DNA from 3 places in the Bacillus sp. M13(2017) genome. Region 1 is predicted to be linked to each of the others. Evidence: riboswitches for the same ligand, from Rfam matches in the RefSeq annotation. Region 1 holds a riboswitch; each other region holds the start of a gene.
What was found. A riboswitch is a leader RNA that binds a small molecule or an ion and turns the genes downstream of it on or off. The one in region 1 is predicted to bind S-adenosylmethionine.
Positions count from the first base shown of each region.

Region 2: it holds a riboswitch for S-adenosylmethionine, as region 1 does, so the genes downstream of both, CGQ22_RS19790 (cyclase family protein) here and CGQ22_RS03340 (bifunctional homocysteine S-methyltransferase/methylenetetrahydrofolate reductase) in region 1, are expected to answer to the same signal.
Region 3: it holds a riboswitch for S-adenosylmethionine, as region 1 does, so the genes downstream of both, metK (methionine adenosyltransferase) here and CGQ22_RS03340 (bifunctional homocysteine S-methyltransferase/methylenetetrahydrofolate reductase) in region 1, are expected to answer to the same signal.

Region 1 is NZ_KZ268500.1:585,441-590,534, reverse strand. Features, by position in the region: gene metH (methionine synthase) at 1-1,078, opposite strand, end outside; gene CGQ22_RS03340 (bifunctional homocysteine S-methyltransferase/methylenetetrahydrofolate reductase) at 1,078-2,910, opposite strand; SAM riboswitch class I at 2,981-3,090, opposite strand; SAM riboswitch class I at 3,293-3,403, shown strand; gene metI (cystathionine gamma-synthase/O-acetylhomoserine thiolyase) at 3,498-4,610, shown strand; gene metC (cystathionine beta-lyase) at 4,607-5,094, shown strand, end outside.
Region 2 is NZ_KZ268508.1:74,671-79,764, forward strand. Features, by position in the region: gene CGQ22_RS19780 (ATP-binding protein) at 139-1,365, shown strand; gene CGQ22_RS19785 (hypothetical protein) at 1,595-1,975, shown strand; gene CGQ22_RS19790 (cyclase family protein) at 2,003-2,635, opposite strand; SAM riboswitch class I at 2,721-2,833, opposite strand; gene CGQ22_RS19795 (PRK06851 family protein) at 2,982-4,088, shown strand; gene CGQ22_RS19800 (nucleotidyltransferase domain-containing protein) at 4,203-4,985, shown strand; gene CGQ22_RS19805 (MFS transporter) at 4,999-5,094, opposite strand, start outside.
Region 3 is NZ_KZ268500.1:102,801-107,894, forward strand. Features, by position in the region: gene CGQ22_RS00680 (hypothetical protein) at 1-118, opposite strand, end outside; gene pckA (phosphoenolpyruvate carboxykinase (ATP)) at 431-2,017, opposite strand; SAM riboswitch class I at 2,246-2,367, shown strand; gene metK (methionine adenosyltransferase) at 2,537-3,736, shown strand; partial or broken gene CGQ22_RS00700 (GNAT family N-acetyltransferase) at 3,778-4,302, opposite strand; gene CGQ22_RS31785 (hypothetical protein) at 4,326-4,502, opposite strand; gene CGQ22_RS00710 (hypothetical protein) at 4,509-4,688, opposite strand; gene CGQ22_RS00715 (MogA/MoaB family molybdenum cofactor biosynthesis protein) at 4,925-5,094, shown strand, end outside.

The DNA of each region.
Region 1 (5,094 bases):
CTTCAGCAGCCTCTTCAAATTTCCCTTCTGCTACTAATCGTTTAAATTTACGTGACCCAATAACATTCGTTCTTTCACCCACAAATAACGGTCTCATAGACTCATCATATTGCAGTGCTTCTAATCCACTAACTCCATGTCCTTCTCTCTCATGATGGTCACGAGGCTTAAGAGGTGCTAGCGCGGATTTCATTGCTTTTATATGTTCTGGTGTCGTGCCACAACAACCACCAATAATATTAACCCATCCTTCTTCAGCAAATCGCTTCACCTTTTCAGCAAGAGAAGATGGAGATTCATGGTAATGTCCATCTTCATCAGGAAGACCTGCATTTGGATAACAAGAAATGTAACACTCCGATAAATCAGATAGTGAACGAATATGGTCCCTCATAAACTCCGGACCAGTCGCACAGTTTAACCCAACAGATAATGGTTTCATATGTTCTACTGATAAATAAAAAGCTTCAATTGTTTGCCCAGCCAGAGTCGTTCCCATTGGCTCAATCGTTCCTGAAATCATAATAGGAACCGTTTTTTTCAGTTCTTCAAATGCAGCTTGAATTCCAATATAAGCTGCTTTCACGTTACGCATATCTTGACTCGTCTCAACGAGTAATACATCAACTTCTCCTTTTAATAATCCTCGTGCTTGCCTTGTATAAGCCTCAATCAATTCTTCAAAAGTCACACCACCAGTAACACTAATTGCTTTCGTTGTTGGTCCCATCGCTCCCGCAACATATACTTCCTTCCCGCTTTCTTTAACAGCTTGCTTCGCCAAAAGTGCTGCCTTTTCATTTAGTTCTTCATCTAAATGAGACAGCTCATAATCACTTAGTACAATATTCGTTGCCCCAAATGTATTTGTTTCAATAATATCCGCTCCAGCTTCAATATAAGCTTTATGAATCTTTAAAATAACGTCTGGTCTTGTTTCTACTAAATATTCATTACAGCCCTCGTACTCTTCCCCTCCGAAATCTTCAGCAGTTAAATCCTCTTGCTGAATCATTGTCCCCATTGCACCATCTAATATTAAAATGCTATTTTTTAATTTTTCTTCTATACACTTCATCAATTAATACCTTCTTTCACTTCTTGCTTTTCTCTTACATATTTAACAAGATGTTCTGTAATTTCATACTTTAAAAATGGTGTAATAAGATAAATACCATTAAAATATTTCATCGCTGCGTCAATCAATTCTTGTGAAATGCGAATCCCTTCCTCAATTGCTGCCTCTTTCGTTTCATGTCCATCCATTCTCTCTCTTATTTCTTCAGGAAGAGTAATACCCGGCACCTCAAAATGAAGAAAATCTGCATTCCGCTTACTTACTAACGGCATAATTCCAATAAAAATAGGTTGTTCCAAATGCTTTGTCGCTTCATACACTTCTTCAATTAACTTGATATCATAAATTGGCTGAGTTAAAAAATACTCCGCTCCAGCATCTATTTTTCGTTCCATCCGCTTAACCGCTGCTTTTAAGTGCCTTACATGAGGATTAAATGCGCCGCCTACAGAAAACCTTGTCGCCGGTCCAATTGATTTCCCTAAAATTGAACGTCCACCGTTCATTTCTTTAATCATTTTAATAAGCTCAATAGAGGATAAATCATATACAGAAGTGGCACCGGGAAAATCACCAACGCGCGCTGGATCACCAGTTAAAGCTAACACTTCTTCCATCCCTAACGCCGATAAACCTAACAAATGAGATTGTAGTCCAATGACGTTATGATCTCTACACGTTAAATGCGTCAATACCGGGATATCATGCTTCGTTAATAACGCACCCATTGCCATATTAGAAACACGAGGTGATGCTAATGAATTATCTGCTAGAGTAATAGCATCTGCTCCCGCTCTTTTTAACGCTCTTGCTCCTTCAAAAAAACGCTGTGTATCTAACGTTTTCGGTGGATCTAATTCCACTACAACTGTCGTTTGTTTTTTCGCTTTCTCTGCTAGAGTGACGTGAGCCTTCGAGCGTTTCTCATGCGTATGAACGACTTTCGGCCTTTGAATCGTGTCTTTTTCTATTACAGGGGTAATATTCGCAACAGCGCGCTTCATACTTTGAATATGTTCTGGAGTCGTACCACAACAACCACCCAATAACCGAATACCTTGCTCAATAAATCTCGGTGTCATCGCTTCGAAATAAGCTGGGCTTCCCTCATATACGTAACGTCCCTCCACATAATTCGGGAGACCTGCATTTGGGTATGCTGATAAATAGCCATTTTGCGGAATCGATATCATTTTGAAAGCTTCCGTCATATGAAGCGGCCCTAGTTGACAATTCAATCCAACAACATTTGCACCGTAATCTATAAGTTGCTTTAATATTTCATTGACATCATTTCCATTTTGAGTCGTACCTGCTTCATGTAACGCTAATTGAGCAACAATTGGAATATTCGTTTGCTTACGCAATACTTTAACGGCATGAAGTAATTCAAATTCATCGTAAAAAGTTTCTAATAGTAATCCATCAACCTGTTCTTCTAGTAAAGCCTCCGCCTGTTCAAGTAACATAAACTCTCTTTCCATATCAGTCGTTGTAACAGCTCCGATATGTTTCATACCACCGATTGTTCCTAAAATTGCATTTTTATCTGCCACAGATGCTTTCGCCAGTTTTACTGCCGCTCTATTAATTTCTGTAACTTGATTTTCTAAACCATACATACGTAATTTCGCCTCATTTGCTCCATACGTATTCGTTTGAATTACATCTGCTCCAGCAGCTACATATTGTTTATGAATTGATATAATTAAGTCTGGATCAGATACATTCAATTCTTCAAAACTACTTTGCAAACCATGTGAATGCAATAACGTCCCAACCGCACCATCACCTATTACAATTCCTTTTGATAATAAATCTAGTAATTTCACGAATCTCCCTCATTTCTATCAATATAAAAAACCCCTCTTCACTTTGAAGAGGGGGACATAATCGTTCCTCCTCTTATTATGCAAAACATTCGTTTTGCAGGTATTAGCACCGTTTCAAACATTTCGTTTGAAGGTTGCCGGGTTTCACAGGGCCTTTCCCTCCACCGCTCTCAATAAGAGTTGTCTTTATTATTTTATTTATGTAGCTAAAAGGAAATGTGTTCCCCTTTTAACAATGTTTGTTAATTTTTTATAAATTTAGCATGCACAAAAGTAAAAGTCAATGACAATTGCGGAAAAATAAAAATTATTTAAAATAAAGTTGCAATTCAATTATCTTTTGTTGTAAAGTTAAAAACATAATAAAAATTTCATACGAACATTCTTATCTAGAGAGGTAGAGGGACTGGCCCTGTGACGCCTCAGCAACCATTAACATTTTGTTAATAAGGTGCTAATTCCAGCAAATTGTGAAAGATTTGACAGATGAGAAGAAGACTCTATTTAAACCGAAAGCCTTCTTCTTAGAAGGCTTTTTTTATTTTATATTCACTTAATGTTTCAATTTAAAAAGGAGGAATTTTCACATGTCAACAATCGAAACAAAACTAGCACAAATCGGAAATCGCAGTGAAACTAAAACTGGAACGGTTAATCCACCAGTTTATTTCTCAACCGCTTATCGTCACGAAGGAATTGGTAAATCTACTGGCTTTGACTATTCACGAACTGGCAATCCAACTCGCGGTCTTTTAGAACGGGCGATCGCAGACTTAGAATATGGCGAACAAGGTTATGCCTGTAGTTCAGGGATGGCGGCTGTTCTCCTCGTCCTTTCTCTATTCCGCTCTGGAGACGAACTTATTGTATCTGAAGATTTATACGGGGGAACGTATCGATTATTTTCTGAGCATGAAAAAAAGTGGAATGTTCGATGTAGATACGTAAATACACAGTCTATTAAACAAATTGAGCAAGCTATCACAACTGAAGTGAAGGCTATTTTCATAGAAACTCCAACTAATCCATTAATGCAAGTTACTGATATTGCTGCTGTCGCAACTGTCGCGAAAAGGCACGGACTACTTCTTATTGTAGACAACACATTCTACACACCTTATATACAGCAACCATTAACAGAAGGTGCTGACATTGTACTTCATAGCGCAACGAAATATTTAGGGGGACATAACGATGTACTAAGCGGGCTTGTCGTTGCAAAAGGAAAGGAACTTTGCGAGGAAATCGCTCATTATCATAATGCATCAGGTGCAGTTTTAAGTCCATTTGACTCATGGTTATTAATTCGCGGTATGAAAACGTTAGCGCTTCGCATGAGACAACACGAAGAAAATGCGAAAGCAGTTGTTGCGTATTTAAACGATGAAGACGGGGTAACAGATGTATTTTATCCAGGAAGAGGCGGCATGATTTCATTCCGCCTTAAAGATGAAGCTTGGATTAATCCATTCTTACAGTCTTTATCCTTAATTACATTTGCCGAAAGTCTTGGTGGTGTAGAAAGTTTAATGACTTATCCAGCAACGCAAACACATGCTGATATTCCTGAAGAAATTAGAACAGCAAACGGCGTATGTAATCGTCTTCTTCGATTCTCAGTTGGCATTGAAAATAGTAACGATTTAATTCAAGACTTAAAGCAAGCTATTAAACTCGTAAAAGAAGGTGTAAGAATATGAGCTATTCTATAGATACACTCTTACTACACAACCAATATAAACATGACTCGCAAACAGGCGCTGTGAACGTTCCTATTTATAACACATCAACTTTTCACCAGTTTGATGTAGATACGTTCGGAAAATATGACTATAGCAGGTCAGGAAACCCAACTCGTGAAGCTCTTGAAGATATCATTGCTTTATTAGAAGGCGGAACAAAAGGATTCGCCTTTGCATCAGGCATTGCAGCGATTTCCACTGCATTCCTCCTTCTTTCACAAGGTGATCACGTACTCATTTCTGAAGATGTATACGGAGGCACTTACCGAGTGATAACTGAGGTACTCTCCCGTTACGGTGTTTCACATACATTTGTTGATATGACCAATTTAGAAGAAATAAAACAAAACATTAAACCAAATACAAAGCTCTTTTATGTAGAAACACCTTCTAACCCACTTTTAAAAGTGACAGATATTCGCGAGGTTTCTAAACTCGCAAA
Region 2 (5,094 bases), on a different contig from region 1:
GTTGTTACTAAAAGGAAGGAGAGATCTCCTTCCTTTTAGTATTATAAGGTTAAATATTGCCCTGAAAGCAATTTCATACTTATACTTTAAGGAGAATAACAATGAAAGTTTTTTGTATCGATCAAGGGGAGTTTTTATATGAATAAATACAAGAGCTTGATTTATGAAGAAAGAAGAGCCTTAAAGGTATTTATATTATTATTCTATATTATATTCTTTTTATATGACGCTATATATTATTTTGTATATCCTGCTATGAATATTAGTGGAACAGCGGTAGGTTGGCCAGAAGGTAGTCTTGGGATAGGTGTGCCTATATTTGTAATGGCATTATTACCTATTTCTATATATCTTCAAAAAAGAGGATATGTATATTCTGTAAAATATTTATTTTTATTTGGGTACATGTTTATCAATCTTGTTAATAATTTAATGATTTATTTGCGAACGGATAGACCTTTTGAACATGGCAGTATGGTAGAAATGTTATTAATTTTATTTGCCCCAGTTTTCGTGAATAAAAAATACTTTTATTTAGTGTCCTTTAGTGTAATTGGAAAGTACGTATTTTTCACATTGCTATTACAAGATTTAAAAGTGATAATTCCACTTGTTTTATGTGTATTTTATTTCATTATTTCACATTCTTTATTAAAACGATTTCAATCTTATGTAAGAACAGTGGTTGAAATGATGAACAATATGAAAGAGACGGAAAATTTAGCTGTGATTGGGACTATGTCTACAACAATTGCCCATGAAATTCGAAATCCGTTAACAGCGTTAAAAGGATTTACGCAAATGCAAAAAGAAAGAAATCCAACTGATACGATGAGCTACGACATTATGCTACAAGAAATTGAAAGAGTCAATGGATTTGTTAGTGAATTAATGTTGTTAGGAAAACCAAAGCCAACAAATTATGAAAGGTGTAATATACGAGACATCCTTCTATATGTTGTGCATCTAATGGAAAGTTATGCAATGCAATATAGAGTTAAATGTTATTTACAAGTAGATGGGAATTTACCAACTATAAACGGTAATGATAAGCAATTAAAACAAGTGTTATTAAATATCATTAAAAATGGAATAGAATCAATGCCAGAGGGCGGAGAAATCCATATCCGTGCATATCAAAAAACGCAAGGATATTTGTGTATTTCTGTTGAAGACCAAGGATTTGGTATAGAGAATGAGAAGTTAGAAAAAATCGGCAAGGCGTTTTACACAACAAAGGAAACTGGTACAGGACTTGGATTAATGATTACATATAAAATTATTAAGGAACATCAAGGGAGTATCACAATCCAAAGTAGTATAGGAGTAGGAACAAAAGTAGAAATTTTTCTGCCGACCGTTTAATGTATTGGGAGAAAAGATTTTTCAGAAAAGTGTTCTTGTTGTGTAAATATAAACATTTTATAAAATGTTTCAAGAAGGGTTTTTTTTATAAAATACTTCGTTTATAATGGAGGAAAATATCGACATGAGATTGATTGCTCATGTAGCGGTTCAGTAGTGTTATGAAAAGATAAGAAGGGGTGCACGCGCATCCTTTTTTCTATGCAGATATTATGAAAGAGGTGGTATGATGGAATTAACATTAAATTCGACTGTATGTTTACACACGATTCAATTTCGAAAAGAGCAAAAGAATTATATTGTAAAAGATACAATTACAGGAGAAAAATATGAAATGCCGCCACTTTGGATTGATGCATTGGCAATGATGCGTGACGGTTTTTTATTGGGGGAAATTGAGGAGAAATTAAAAGAAGAGTATCCATCCGAAGAAGTGAATATGTTAGCATTCACGAAGCAACTGTTAGAACTAGAACTTGTTGAAATGGTAGATGGGGAAGAAATAGCTTGTACAAAGAAGAAAGAGAAGGATTATTTAGCTTGGTTACGTCCCCATGTTGAGCAATTCTTTCTTAATTTAAATAAAAAAAATAGAAGCAAAGGTCAATGATGATCTTTGCTTTTTTGTATAGTTTGTTTAAAAAATTACAGCGAATGCTCTTGCGAAAGCACCGTCGCTATCTTTAATTTTTAAAGGTGCTGCTGAGAAGAAGAAACGTTTCGTGTGAATGGCATCTAAGTTTGTTAAGTTTTCGATTAAATAAATATTATTCCCAAGTAGTATGTGATGAATTGGTGATGTTTCTGTCGTTACCTCATCAGGAGAAATAAAATCTAAACCGACAGATTTTACTTTTAATTGTACTAGTTCCTCGGCTAATTCTTCAGAAAGATAAAAAGCTTCTTTCTCATACGCCTCTGTATTCCATTTAGTAGATAGATTGGAATGGAAAATAACAATATCTCCTTCTCTTATATCAGCATCGTGCAGTACTTCTTTAGGTAGTTTTCGTTCTTGTACATGAGTTACATCAATAAGAATCGCTTCGCCTACAAATTGATTTAGGGGTAATTGATCGATAGTCGTTGCGCCTGAAATAAAATGCGCAGGAGCATCACAATGCGTGCCAACATGAACGACAGAATGAAAATCTGTAACTTGATAGCCTGATTCTTCAACACTTGTAACAGCTTCTAGTTGTATTTTAGGTGTTCCAGGAAATTGAGACATATTATTTTCAAATGTTTGCGATAAATCAATTACTTTCATTTTACATACCTCCAATATATGTTTTTCAAATAATAAAAAGCTCACCCTTCAATATCAAGAAAGGTGAGCTTTACATGCTAGTTGAATTTTATCTTCCAAAATGCAATGCATTTTGCAGGAATTAGCACCTATTCAGTTTGTATAAACTGAGGTTGCTGGGCTTCAAAGGGCCGGTCCCTCTGCCTCTCTTGATAAAGAAGTATTTAATTTTAAAACCGGAATTTTCCGATAGTTAAATTGTAATTCATTTCCTTTTTGCGTGCAATACAAAATAGGTATTCACCCAAATAAAGCTACGCGCATATTGTAGCTTATGTAAATAGAATGCTGCGAAGGAGTGAGTGCAGTGACAGGAAATGTATTGAATTATTATGCTGGTGGTAATACAGCTAGGGGATTTCATAATTTATATGAAGAGAATTTAAAAGGGTTAGACAGATTATTTATCTTAAAGGGTGGTCCAGGAACGGGGAAATCTTCTTTAATAAAGGCAATCGGTCGTGAATGGGTTGAAAAAGGATATGATATTGAATTTTTACATTGTTCTTCTGACAATAAATCGGTTGATGGTGTAATTATCCCAAAATTAAAAGTAGGAATTGTTGATGGGACATCACCACATGTAATTGAGCCCAAAATGCCAGGAGTTGTTGAAGAGTATATAAATTTAGGAATTGCTTGGGATTCAGATAAACTAAGGAAGCAGAAGTTAGAAATTGAAAGATTTGTTTCAGAAGCAAGCAAAGCTTTTCAGTCTGCTTACGCATGTTTTAAAGAGGCATTGCTTATACATGATGAGTGGGAGAAGATATATATTGATAATATAGATTTTAATAAAGCAAATGAATTAACCGATCAGCTAATCCAGAAATTATTTGCAGATAAAAGCGGGAGACAATCGCTTGTAAAACATCGTTTTTTAGGAGCTGCTACACCGAAAGGAGCAGTTGATTTTGTTCCTAATTTAACAGAAGGGTTACCATATCGTTATTTTATAAAAGGGCGCCCAGGCTCTGGAAAATCAACGATGCTCAAAAAGTTAGCTAAGGCAGCTGAAGAAAAAGGGTTTGAAGTTGAAGTATATCATTGCGGATTTGATCCGAATAGTCTTGATATGGTTATCGTAAGAGAATTAGGCTTTGCAATTTTTGATAGCACTGCACCACATGAATATTTTCCAAGTCGCGAGGGTGATGAAATTATTGATATGTATGCCCTTATTGTTACCCCAGGGACGGATGAGAAATATGCGAAGGAAATTCGTGATGTTTCCATTCAATATAAAGCAAAAATGAATGAGGCGATGTCTTTCTTAGCAAAAGCAAAATCGGTTCGTGATAAATTAGAACGAATTTATATTGCTGCTATGGATTTTTCAGTAGTAGATGCATATAAAGAGGAGATTCAAAAAGAGTTTGAACGAATTGCTGCTACTGTAATCGAAAAGCAATAATAGAAGTTTTATTGGGCTGTCAGTAATTTCTGACAGTTTTTTTAGTATGTAGTAAAATTGATAGTGTATTGTCGAATTTCCAAGGAAATAATCAAAAAATGGAGATGGTATGAAATGAGAGAGAAAATCGAGTTGGAGTTAGAAAGAATTGAAAAAGAGAATGATGTGAAAATTTTATTTGCGGTGGAATCAGGGAGTCGTGCTTGGGGGTTTCCATCGAAAGATAGCGATTATGATGTTAGGTTTGTTTATATACATCCGGTAGAATGGTATTTATCAATTCATGACAAACGAGATGTAATTGAATATCCAATTAGTGATGATTTAGATATAAGTGGTTGGGATATTAGAAAGGCGTTGCAACTATTCGCGAAGTCGAACCCAGCTTTACTTGAGTGGATTCGATCACCAATTTTTTATTCGAAAAACTCTAATTTTCCAGAACTACTTCAACAGATGAGTGAGAAGAATTTTGATCCAAAAGCAACGATATATCATTATTTACATATGGCTTCGAAAAATTATCGTGAATTTTTGCAAGGTGAGAATGTAAAGCTGAAAAAGTACTTTTATGTATTACGTCCTATTTTAGCTTGTAAGTGGCTAGAAGAGAAAGCAACTTTACCACCTGTAGAATTTGACCGATTGATTACAGAATTATCATTAGAACGTAGCGTATTAGATGAAATTGAAAAGTTGTTAATAAAGAAAAAAGCAGGTACTGAATTAGATGTTGGATTGAAAATTAAGGTGTTGAATCAATTTTTAGAAGAACAAATTCATTACTATGGGCAATACGTGAAAGGTGTTGAAAAGGGGTTAGGGATCGATATTGAGATTTTAAATAAACTATTTCGAGACATGCTGTTTGAAGCATATGAAAAAGAGCACAAGTAAGTTTGTGCTCTTGTTATTTTGTAGGAATAAAGAAAACAGATATAGCTGCGATAAGACCTGCAAAGGAGAATAAGTAAAAATTCCATGATAAGTCATATTGCATTGTCAT
Region 3 (5,094 bases), 480 kb from region 1:
ATTTTATCGTTTCACTTGTATGCTCAAATAAATTAACGTTAAGCATTACAAGTCCCCAAAAAACTTGAATCGCTCCATAACTGAATAAAATTTTTCCTGTACGAGAAAAATTTTTCATAGGTCTCACCCTTTCCTGTATATGTAAATTGTATCATAAAAAAACTAAAAACGAATAAATATAAAGTGAATTTTCTGTAAAATTATAGATGTTGGCATGCCATTTTATGATTTAAGTCACAGATCAAGAGATTAACGTTTCACTTTATATAAGATATAGAAAGAAGCTTACGTTTTCACGTAAGCTTCTTTTTTATGTAAGTGTGTGTAACCGTTAAGCCGCATTGGGTTTTGTCGGTGAGTACGCGAAACTTTACGTTTACACGACACTTATTCATATGAGTAAAGGGTTATTCCAACAGAAATTTTTAATTTAAGCGATTGGGCCGCCTAAGTTAATAATATCTTCAGAAACGCTTTCGAACTTTTTGAAGTTCTCTTTGAATTCATTTGCAAGCTCGATTGCTTTTGATTTGTAAGCAGCTTTATCAGCCCAAGTTTGTTCAGGCATTAACACTTCGTCAGGTACACCTGGTACGTGAAGTGGAACTTCAAGACCGAAGATGTCATGTTTAGCTGTTTCAGTTTTTGCAAGTTCGCCGCTTAATGCTGCTTGAATCATTGCACGAGTGTAACCTAAGTTCATACGTTTACCAACGCCGTATTCGCCACCAGTCCAGCCAGTGTTTACTAAGAATACTTTCGCATCGTGTTTCTCGATTTTTTCACCAAGCATTTCAGCGTAGCGAGATGCATCAAGTGGTAAGAATGGTGAACCGAAGCAAGTTGAGAATGTAGCTTGCGGAGATGTAACACCGCGCTCTGTTCCTGCTAGTTTACTAGTGTAACCACTTAAGAAATGATACATAGCTTGTTCTTTTGATAACTTACTGATTGGAGGCAATACGCCAGATGCATCAGCAGTTAAGAAAATGATGGTATTTGGGTGTCCAGCAACACTTGGCAGTACGATATTGTCGATCGCATGCATAGGGTATGCAGCACGAGTATTTTCTGTTAAAGTAGTATCGTTGTAGTCTGCGATACGCGTTTGGTCATTAATGATAACGTTTTCTAAAACAGATCCAAATTTGATTGCATCGAAAATTTGTGGTTCTTTCTCGTGAGAAAGGTTTACACATTTTGCGTAGCAACCGCCTTCAATATTGAATACACCGTTATCAGACCAACCGTGCTCATCATCACCAATTAATTTACGGTTTGGATCAGCAGATAAAGTTGTTTTACCTGTTCCAGATAAACCGAAAAATAGTGCTACGTCACCTTCTTCACCTACGTTTGCAGAGCAATGCATAGAAAGAATATCTTGTTCAGGTAGTAAGAAATTCATAATAGAGAAGATTGATTTTTTCATTTCTCCAGCGTATTCTGTACCACCAATTAGTACAATACGTTTTTCGAATGAAACCATAATGAATGCTTCAGAGTTTGTACCGTCAACAGCTGGATCAGCTTTGAAGTTCGGTGCAGAAACAATTGTGAACCCTGACTCATGAGTTGTTAATTCTTCTTCAGTTGGACGAATGAATAATTGATGTACAAATAAATTGTGCCATGCATATTCATTAATAACTTGAATTGGTAGGCGGTAATTGCGGTCAGCGCCTGCAAATCCTTTGAAGACGAATAACTCTTCTTTTTCTTTTAAGTATTCTAAAACTTTAGTATATAATTTATTAAAATGTTCTTCAGAAATCGGTTGGTTTACAGCTCCCCAAGCAATTTTGTCAGCAACCGATGCTTCTTTCACAATAAATTTATCTTTAGGAGAACGTCCTGTATATTTTCCTGTTGAAGCAGAAACGGCACCAGTAGAAGTTAATTTCCCTTCATTTCGCATTAATACTTTTTCCACTAATTGCGGAACACTTAGTTGAATCTGTGCATTGCTTCCGTTCAATAATTCATGTAAACCAATTTGGACATTCACAGTACTCATATTTATATACCATCCTTTTCATTTAATGAAATATTTCTCGTAATCCCCAACAATAGTATAACACAATTATATAAATAATGTATACTATTTATTTCTTTTTGTTTGTGTGAATACATTATTTCCTTATTAATATTTCATTTTAGGCGCATTGAGAAAAACTTTCACGAAAATGTGAATATTAATTGACAAATGAATATCATTTCTTTAGTATAGGTTGGGACGGATACTCTCTTATCCCGAGCTGGCGGAGGGACAGGCCCGATGAAGCCCAGCAACCTCACTTGTATTGATAAATGCAGGTGAATAGGTGCTAAAACCTGTGCGAGGCTACAGGTCTCGAACGATAAGAGCGAAGGGCAAAAAGCAGTATGCAAGTAGCAAATTAAACCTTTCCTCTATATAAAGTAGGAAAGGTTTTTCTGTATGCTTGTGTGGGAGAATAAATGTATGTCGCAATCTGTGGCAAATTAAGGATGAGTTCCGTACAATATATACAATTACTGTAGGGAGGTTTACCACATGACAAAAAAACGTCATCTGTTCACATCTGAGTCTGTAACTGAAGGACATCCAGATAAAATTTGTGACCAAATTTCTGATTCAATTTTAGATGCGATCTTATCAAAAGACGCAAATGCACGTGTAGCTTGTGAAACAACTGTAACAACTGGTTTAGTATTGGTAGCGGGGGAAATTACGACTTCTACTTACGTAGATATTCCAAAAATCGTTCGTGAAACAATTCAAGGCATTGGTTACACACGCGCAAAATACGGATTCGATGCAGAAACTTGTGCAGTTTTAACATCTATCGATGAGCAATCTGCTGACATCGCTATGGGTGTTGACCAAGCGCTAGAAGCGCGCGAAGGTCAAATGACTGACGCTGAGATTGAGGCAATTGGTGCAGGAGACCAAGGTTTAATGTTTGGTTTCGCATGTAATGAAACACAAGAGTTAATGCCACTTCCAATCTCGCTTGCTCACAAATTAGCTCGCCGTTTAACTGAAGTACGTAAAGATGATACGTTATCATACCTACGTCCGGATGGAAAAACGCAAGTTACAGTTGAGTATGATGAAAATGGTAAACCAGTACGTGTTGATACTATCGTAATTTCTACACAACATCACCCAGATGTTACATGGGAAGAAATCGATCGCGACTTAAAAGAGCACGTAATTAAAGCTGTAGTACCAGCAGAATTAATCGATGGAGAAACGAAATTCTTCATTAACCCAACTGGCCGCTTCGTAATTGGTGGACCACAAGGTGATGCTGGTTTAACAGGACGTAAAATCATCGTTGATACTTACGGTGGATACGCTCGTCACGGTGGCGGTGCATTCTCTGGTAAAGATGCAACGAAAGTTGACCGTTCTGCAGCATATGCAGCTCGTTATGTTGCGAAAAACATCGTAGCAGCTGGTCTTGCTGAAAAAGCAGAAGTACAACTTGCATACGCAATTGGTGTAGCACAACCAGTATCAATTTCAGTTGATACATTCGGCACTGGTAAAGTATCTGAAGACGTATTAGTAGAACTAGTTCGTAACAACTTCGATCTTCGCCCAGCTGGTATTATTAAAATGCTAGACTTACGTCGCCCAATTTACAAACAAACAGCAGCTTACGGCCACTTCGGACGTACTGATGTAGATCTATCATGGGAACGTACAGACAAAGCTGCAGCTTTAAAAGAGCAAGCTGGTCTATAATATATGAAAAAAAGCTTTGCGCAGTGAGCGCAAAGCTTTTTTTATTTATAATTACGTTGGAATAAAGCGAAGAGTTCAATGTCATGCCAAGTGCCGTTGCGGAATATAGCTTCTTTACAAGTTCCTTCATGTTGAAAACCGAGTGATTTATATAATTTAATTGCTCTCTCGTTGAAAGAAAATACTCGTAAAGAAAGGCGATGTAAATTTAATTCTAAAAATGCATAATTCAATAATAAAGTGAAAGCTTCCTTCCCATAACCTTGCCCCCAGTAATCCTTTTTACCAATATCAATAATGCATTCAGCGTTTCGATTATACGAATCAATATGAATTAAAGAAGTAATACCAATTGGAAGATGCGTAGCTTTTTCTTCAATGATATAGCTTTTAGAGTTTGAAGAATGAATAAATTGCTGTCAAAGTTTTTCTGTATCTTGTAAGGAATATTTATCAAGGTTAAGGGTAGTTGAACTCATAACGTCTATATCATTATGCCATTTATAATACGTTAGAATATCATCTTCGGAAAACTTTCGTAACTGGATACGGTTTGATTCAAACAATATAAGCCCACCTTTTGTATTTACTAGTTTTTGTTCATTATTTCAATACACGAGCTACAATAAATGTGTCCTTCTAGTTCAATATACTTTCTTATATTAGTCATACCATTTGCCGGAAATGGCATATGAATCCACGCTTTTTCATACGTTTGTATTTCTTTTTCACATGATTTACAAAGGATTGGTTTCTTCTTGAACATATGTAATCAACCTTTCATTTGACGTGCTTTACTTGCGCAAAAGGCACTACTTAGTAAAAATAGTGTCGCGAATATAATGCTTACTAATGTAGCGTATGGAATTGCGCCTTTTAAGGAAAAGCCGACAGTGATGGAAGCGACGAATAAGAGGATGAATGTTGTTGTTAATTTTTTATAAAGTTCCATACTATGTAGACCTCCAATCTATTTTTTAGTACAAGTTTTAAAATTGAATTCTATTATGTAGAAAATATAAAGAGTAGCTAAAGATGTGTAGTCTAGGAGTATAAGAAATTGCACTTTCCTTTTTGTGGGTTAGTATACTTATATTGTATCATGGCGCATGATTGGCTTCATACATAATTGTGTAAAGGTATGTATGATAAAATGAAGAAAAGTCTTTAAGAAAGGAAAGATAAAAAATGAGTGTAACTGAACATAAAAAACAAGCTCCAAAAGAAGTGCGTTGCAAGATTGTTACGATTTCCGATACACGTACGGAAGAAACAGATAAGAGCGGACAACTATTACATGAATTGTTAAAAGAAGCGGGACATAAAGTAACTTCTTATGAAATTGTAAAAGATGATAA